DNA from 2 places in the Shewanella sp. SM87 genome. Region 2 is predicted to be linked to the other one. Evidence: riboswitches for the same ligand, from Rfam matches in the RefSeq annotation. Region 2 holds a riboswitch; the other holds the start of a gene.

Region 1 (3,419 bases), on a different contig from region 2:
AAAGAACAAGCAGAGCTGGTGATTTTTGGTAAGCAATCCATCGATGGTGATAATAACCAAACTGGCCAAATGTTTGCCGCGTTAATGGATATGCCACAGGCGACCTTTGCTTCAGAAATCAAATTAGAAGGGAATACGTTACAAGTCACCCGTGAAATTGACGGCGGCATGCAAACTCTCAAATTACCTTTACCTGCTGTTGTGACCGCCGATTTACGTTTGAACGAACCCCGTTACGCTTCATTGCCTAACATAATGAAAGCTAAGCGTAAGGCATTAGAAGTATTTACTGTGGCAGACTTAGGCGTGACGTTAAAGAGTCACCAAACGATTGTGAAGGTCACTCCGCCAGCTGAACGTAAAGCGGGCATCATGGTAGCGTCGGTAGCCGAGCTAGTTGAAAAGTTAAAAAATGAAGCGAAGGTGATCTAAATGGCCATTTTAGTATTAGCTGAACATGATAATGCAGCACTGAAACTCGATACGGCAAAAATTGTTACCGCCGCCCGCGCCATAGGCGATGAAGTACATGTTTTAGTAGCTGGTCACCAATGTGGCGCGGTTGTCCAAGCGGCACAGGCACTACAAGGCGTTAGCCAAGTACTCGTTGCCGATGCCAGCGTGTATGAAGCGCATTTAGCGGAAAATTTTGCCAAATTGCTGGTGGACTTAGCGCCAAACTATGGTCACATTCTGGCCTCGGCTTCAAGTTTAGGTAAGGACACGCTTCCGCGCGTTGCGGCATTATTAGATGTCGCGCAAATCTCAGAAGTCATTACTGTTGTCAATGCCGATACCTTTGTGCGCCCTGTGTATGCGGGTAACGCCTTAGCGACAGTGCAAAGCCATGATGCCATTAAAGTGATGACAGTGCGCGCCAGTGCGTTTGACGCTGCGCCAGAAGGTAACAGTGCGGCTGTGACGACACTCGATAAAGTGTTTGAAGCGAGAACTCAGTTTGTTTCTCAATCGCTGACAGTTTCTGCCCGTCCAGAGTTAGGCAATGCTGGCATTATCGTATCTGGCGGCCGAGGCATGGGCAGTGGTGAAAACTTCGGCATGTTAGAACAACTTGCTGACAAGCTCGGTGCAGCAGTTGGCGCATCACGCGCCGCAGTTGACGCAGGTTTTGTGCCTAACGATTTACAAGTGGGTCAAACCGGTAAAATCGTTGCGCCAAACTTGTATATTGCCGTCGGTATTTCTGGCGCGATTCAGCATTTAGCCGGCATGAAAGACGCTAAAGTCATCGTTGCAATCAACAAAGATCCTGAAGCGCCGATTTTTCAAGTTGCCGATTATGGACTCGTTGCAGATCTGTTTGAGGCGGTTCCTGAGCTGATTACAAGTCTCAGTTGATTTTATCTGTGATCTAGGTCACATTAAGTGGCTTTGCGGTAGCATCTGCTAAGCCGCTTATGTTTTTATGTGCCTCACGCCCGTGCAAGGGCGTTCTTAGAAGTAGAGGCGCGCCAAATATTAGTAGTGATCAGTAGGGTGATTCCGTTGATCGATTGCGAAAGGATTTGGTGCCGAAGTGGTTCGATTTATCACGATCGACTGCTGGGGTTGTACCTAATAGGTGCAGCACTGCCATAGTATTTTCCGATATGGATATTGGGAATAGTTACTATGGAGCGCTACTGATAGGACAGGTGACCTTGGGTATCTATTGCCTTTTCCCACCAGTTCAGTCGCCCTCCATTCGTATTTAACGAAGATAATAATCAATGACTGTTATGAATTATGCCGATTCGGCACTTTCCTTGTTGCCGCCTGCGGTGGCTATCGTGTTGGCGATATTGACTCGCCGTGTACTGCTTTCTTTGGGGTTAGGTATTTTAATTGGTGCTTTATTGCTCAATCAATTTTCACCTTTAGCAACGGGTGAGTTTGTATTTAATGGCGTGAAAGGGCTTTTTTGGACTGATAAAGGTCTAAATTCGTGGAACTTATATATTCTCGGTTTCTTAATTGTACTGGGAATGATCACAGCGTTAATTACCGTAAGTGGCAGCGCGCGGGCTTTTGCCGATTGGGCTCGTTTACATATACGTAATAAACGTGACGCTAAACTATTGACCATGTTTTTAGGTTGCGTAGTTTTTATTGACGACTATTTCAATAGCTTAGTTGTTGGTTCGGTCGCTCGACCTGTTACCGATCGTTATTATGTTTCCCGCGCTAAGTTAGCTTATTTATTAGATTCTACTGCGGCGCCTGTGTGCGTTATTTCTCCAGTTTCGAGCTGGGGCGCTTATATTATCGCACTCATTGGCGGGATATTAACTGCCCATGGTTTTGCTGATACGGGTCATTTGAGTATTTTTATTCAAATGATCCCGATGAACTTTTATGCAATCTTCTCCTTGTTATTATTACTTTTTGTTGTCTTTATGGGATTAGATGTTGGGCCAATGCGTGAGCATGAGCTCAATGCCCAACGTGGTAATTTATACGATGAGTCTAAAGGATTACCGCCTGGGGCGAACGCGGATTTACCTGAAGCCGAAACCGGTAAGATTTTAGGTCTGTTCCTGCCGATTACCGTATTGGTATTTGCAACCCTCTATTTTATGATTAACAGTGGCGCTCAAGTACTCGCGGCGGAAGGGATTGAATTTAATATTATTTCTGCTTTTGAGAAAACCGATGTCAGTTCATCACTTTTCTTTGGTGCATTAATTGGTCTAGCTGTTTCGCTGATATTGAATTTAGTGCAAGGCGTTGAGAAATTGATGATAGTCAAAGGTATAGTGCAGGGCGCTCGCTCTATGCTGCCGGCGATTTACATCCTGTTATTTGCTTGGACAATCGCAGGTGTGATTGGTCAACTCGAAACCGGTAAGTTTATGGCGAGTTTAGCAACAGGAAATATTCCGTTCGCGTTTTTACCCGCCTTAATGTTTGTGCTAGCAGGTATTACCGCGTTCTCAACTGGTACTAGCTGGGGTACGTTCGGGATCATGTTGCCGATTGCTGCTGATATGGCGATGGGAAGCCACACTGGCATGATGTTGCCTATGCTTGCCTCTGTGCTGGCGGGGGCTGTATTTGGCGATCACTGCTCGCCAATTTCCGACACGACTATCTTGTCGTCTACGGGTGCTAGTTGCCACCACATCGACCATGTGGTGACTCAACTACCTTATGCACTCATTGCGGCGTTTATTAGCTTAGTGGGTTATGTGGCACTTGGATTTACCGAGTCTGTTGTCGCGGGTTTAGTGGCTTGTAGTGTGGCATTTGTGATCAGTATTATCGTACTTAAAATCAAATCGAAAGGCGCAATTAGCTAGACGTTAATTGAAACCTTTCACTGCAAACGTTCACGACAAATAAGTCAAAATAAATCAGCCAGCATTATGCTGGCTGATTTTTTGGTTAAGGCTGAGTTTGTCTTTATCTCTAGCCTATCG
Region 2 (3,419 bases):
CCGCGGATGTCACAGTGTTCAAGCTGCTTCATCAACTGATAAATCACCGCATTCCCTTGTACTTCAGCACCGTGGACATTGGCTTGAATATACACTTTGGGGCCAGTCGCCTTATCGTCACTCGGCTTGAAATGGTAGATAGGCAAAGTGAGTGCTTGCCCTGCGGCAAGCTCCCCGATTTGCAGAGACGATGTTGTCGGCAACATACTAAACGCCTTCGAACAGATTTTGATGCAGCGATTTAACCACTTGTGCCGCTTCCGCTTCGGCCACTAACACACACAGATTATGTGGGCTGGCACCTTGGCAAATCATCCGCACATTGTGTGGCTCTAACACTTCAAATACACGGCGACAGATACCCGGTGTCGTCGCAATACGATTACCGATAATCGCCACTAAGGCCAATCCATCTTCAACTCGCACACGACAATGCTGTGATAATTCTTGCAGCAATGCCTCACTCAACAGACCTTGTCCACTTGAATCTGAACCGGTTTTATCGAGGGTTAGAGACACATTCACTTCTGATGTGGTAATCAAATCCACACTGATCTTATGTCGCGCTAATGTCGCAAAGGTTTCCGCTAAAAAGCCCTGCGCATGCAACATTTGCAAGCTGTGAAGATTTAACAGGGTTTGATCGCGGCGCAAAGCCACAGCGCGGAATACGGGCGCATCTTCCACTTGATGACGGATCCAAGTTCCGCCCTTTTCAGGCTCTTTACTTGAACCCACAAACACTTGAATTTGCTGACGAACGGCAGGAAGAATAGTCGCTGGATGCAATACCTTGGCACCAAAGGTCGCCATCTCGGCGGCTTCATTGAAACTGATCTCGGCAATCGGAAAGGCATTGGGCGCCAAACGAGGATCCGTTGTATAAATCCCCGCGACATCGGTCCAAATCTCTACCGCTGAGGCGCGTAACGCTTCAGCTAACAGTGCAGCAGAATAATCACTACCGCCGCGACCTAACGTGGTCGTTTGACCCGATTCATCGGCACCGATAAAGCCTTGTGTCACAATCACTTGCTCCGCTAACAGTGGCTGTAGATAATCACGAGCTAAAGTCGCAATCTTTTCAACCTGAGGTTCAGCGCGGCCAAAGTGGCTGTCAGTACGTAATACTCGGCGCACATCGAAGGCACTTGAGTTGACACCTTTCTCGCGGATCACCGCCGAAAACAACGCCGAAGAACATTGCTCACCGAGGGACAACAACTCATCCATAGTCGCTTTGCTGCGTTGTGATGCGAGCGCTTCACTCAATACCGACATGCGACTCAATAATTTATCTAATGCGGCGGCCACATCGTTAGGACGACCGAGCTTATCTAAAATCGCATATTGAATTTGGGCAATTTGTTTTAATCGCTGTAATCGGCCATCGTCGTTGATCGATTCTTGGGTCAATTCCACTAACAGATTAGTCACGCCGCTCGAAGCGCTGACCACGACTAAACGACAATGAGGATTAGCTAACACTATGTCTGCACAGCGATTCATAGCGTTATAGTCGGCAACTGAGGTGCCACCAAATTTTGCGACAACGAGGGACATTAGCGCACCTCCGTGAAACACGTAGGGCAACAAATAAATGCAGATTGAATAAGATATTGATTAACTAACATGATCACACTCCGAACTGACTTCGTTCGAAGAGCCTGGTGCTCAATGATAACGCACCCCAAAAGAAGGGAAACAGCAATCGTCACCAGAAGCTCTCCACCAATTACAGGTGACAATCGTCAGGATTCAGCCTGAGCGACCGACATAAACATGCAGCAACCATATCTATGCCTCGGCGTTAATCTCCCTCATCAGTCATCGCTGGAGTTTGTGCTCCTCTGACCGACTACCTAGTTAACGCTCCTCTTCTGTTCCTTTCCTAGGAAAGGGACGAAAAAAGTAGCAATAAACCCCTAATGAAGTCAATGCTAATTTCATAACAAATGAACAATTTAAATAAAATCTTTTGAAAACAACTAAATGTTCAAATCGGGTAGCTCGTATACCAGCTGCACATAATCTCTAAATTTGCCTAAACACACTTCATCATGTCCATCCAAGGTGCAAGGCACTAAGCTCACATCCCCTTGTTCGACAACATAAATCGCATATTGATTAAATTTCTTACCCAATTGCAATGCCATCGTTCTATCGATAAACACGGCCCAACTTTTTTCCATGTGGGATAAATCCGGTGCTGCGCCCACTAAAGCACGATAAGGGCTACCGAGTAATTCAATTTCACGGAGAAGTTGGCGATCGAGTAAACGGTTTTGGCTAGGAGAGAGAAGCTTTGAAGCGGGATTATGAGCGGTAATAACAGCAAAGGAAAAATCACAGGATAATGCTTGAGTCAGCAAAAACAACGGCGCTTGGTAACATTGCCACAAATTTTGAGTCGTATTGTCCATTGGTAGTCTAGTCGAAAAATGAACCCAAGCTAGTGTAGCAGAGTGATTGTAAAATCCAAAGAGGCGTGAACTGGCTCACAGGAATAAGAAATACATTAGTTATACTAATCAATAGCTAAAGTAAATATCATGGTAAAAACCCCTGCTCACCTAAAATTTGTTAACATTTCATTTGTTAACAAATGACTAAAACGAGTACAATGTACGTACTGGTGAGTTGAAACAGATTGAGCAAGATGCTTATCGTTCAATACAGTTTGTTACATATATCGCTTAAAGTAACGTGAACTGACCGGGCATCTGTTTAAAATCTGTTCTACATTTGATTTGTCTTTTAAACATTTAAAAAAAACAATAGTTAAGGAACTTATTCTAACTATTGCTTATCGAAGTTGGTACTGATTACGTTTTCTCGTATTACACTTAAACGTGCACTTAATCTACATCAAGATATAGATGTCACCGTAAAGATTTTCCTTTTGAGCACAAAGCAGTTCAAGGAAGTATCAACGCTTTTATGAATATAAGAGCCCGAAGTAAGTTGCTCTTATTGGTTAGTATAAACTGATTAAAATTTAGGTAAATAATATGCAAAATCCGCACATTCTGATCGTTGAAGATGAAGCCGTTACCCGTAACACGCTGAGAAGTATTTTCGAGGCAGAAGGGTATGTGGTAACTGAGGCCAATGATGGCGCAGAAATGCATAAGGCTATGCAGGAAAACAAAATTAACTTGGTCGTTATGGACATTAACTTGCCAGGTAAGAATGGTCTATTGTTGGCACGTGAACTACGTGAAATCAACAACATCGGTCTTATCTTCCTGACAGGTCGTGACAACGAAGTCGACAAAATTCTTGGACTTGAAATTGGCGCGGACGATTATATTACCAAGCCGTTCAACCCACGTGAATTAACGATTCGTGCTCGTAACCTTCTGACTCGTGTCAACAGCGCTGGCGCTGAAGTCGAAGAAAAGAGCTCAGTAGAATAC

The links. A riboswitch is a leader RNA that binds a small molecule or an ion and turns the genes downstream of it on or off. The one in region 2 is predicted to bind lysine.
Region 1: it holds a riboswitch for lysine, as region 2 does, so the genes downstream of both, L5M11_RS00480 (Na+/H+ antiporter NhaC family protein) here and lysC (lysine-sensitive aspartokinase 3) in region 2, are expected to answer to the same signal.

The regions. Positions count from the first base shown of each region.
Region 1 is NZ_JAKKSC010000001.1:103,205-106,623, reverse strand. Features, by position in the region: gene L5M11_RS00490 (electron transfer flavoprotein subunit beta/FixA family protein) at 1-432, shown strand, start outside; gene L5M11_RS00485 (electron transfer flavoprotein subunit alpha/FixB family protein) at 433-1,359, shown strand; lysine riboswitch at 1,455-1,651, shown strand; gene L5M11_RS00480 (Na+/H+ antiporter NhaC family protein) at 1,731-3,299, shown strand.
Region 2 is NZ_JAKKSC010000019.1:7,186-10,604, reverse strand. Features, by position in the region: gene L5M11_RS15255 (succinylglutamate desuccinylase/aspartoacylase family protein) at 1-206, opposite strand, end outside; gene lysC (lysine-sensitive aspartokinase 3) at 208-1,563, opposite strand; lysine riboswitch at 1,714-1,888, opposite strand; gene L5M11_RS15245 (DUF3293 domain-containing protein) at 1,989-2,423, opposite strand; gene arcA (two-component system response regulator ArcA) at 3,012-3,419, shown strand, end outside.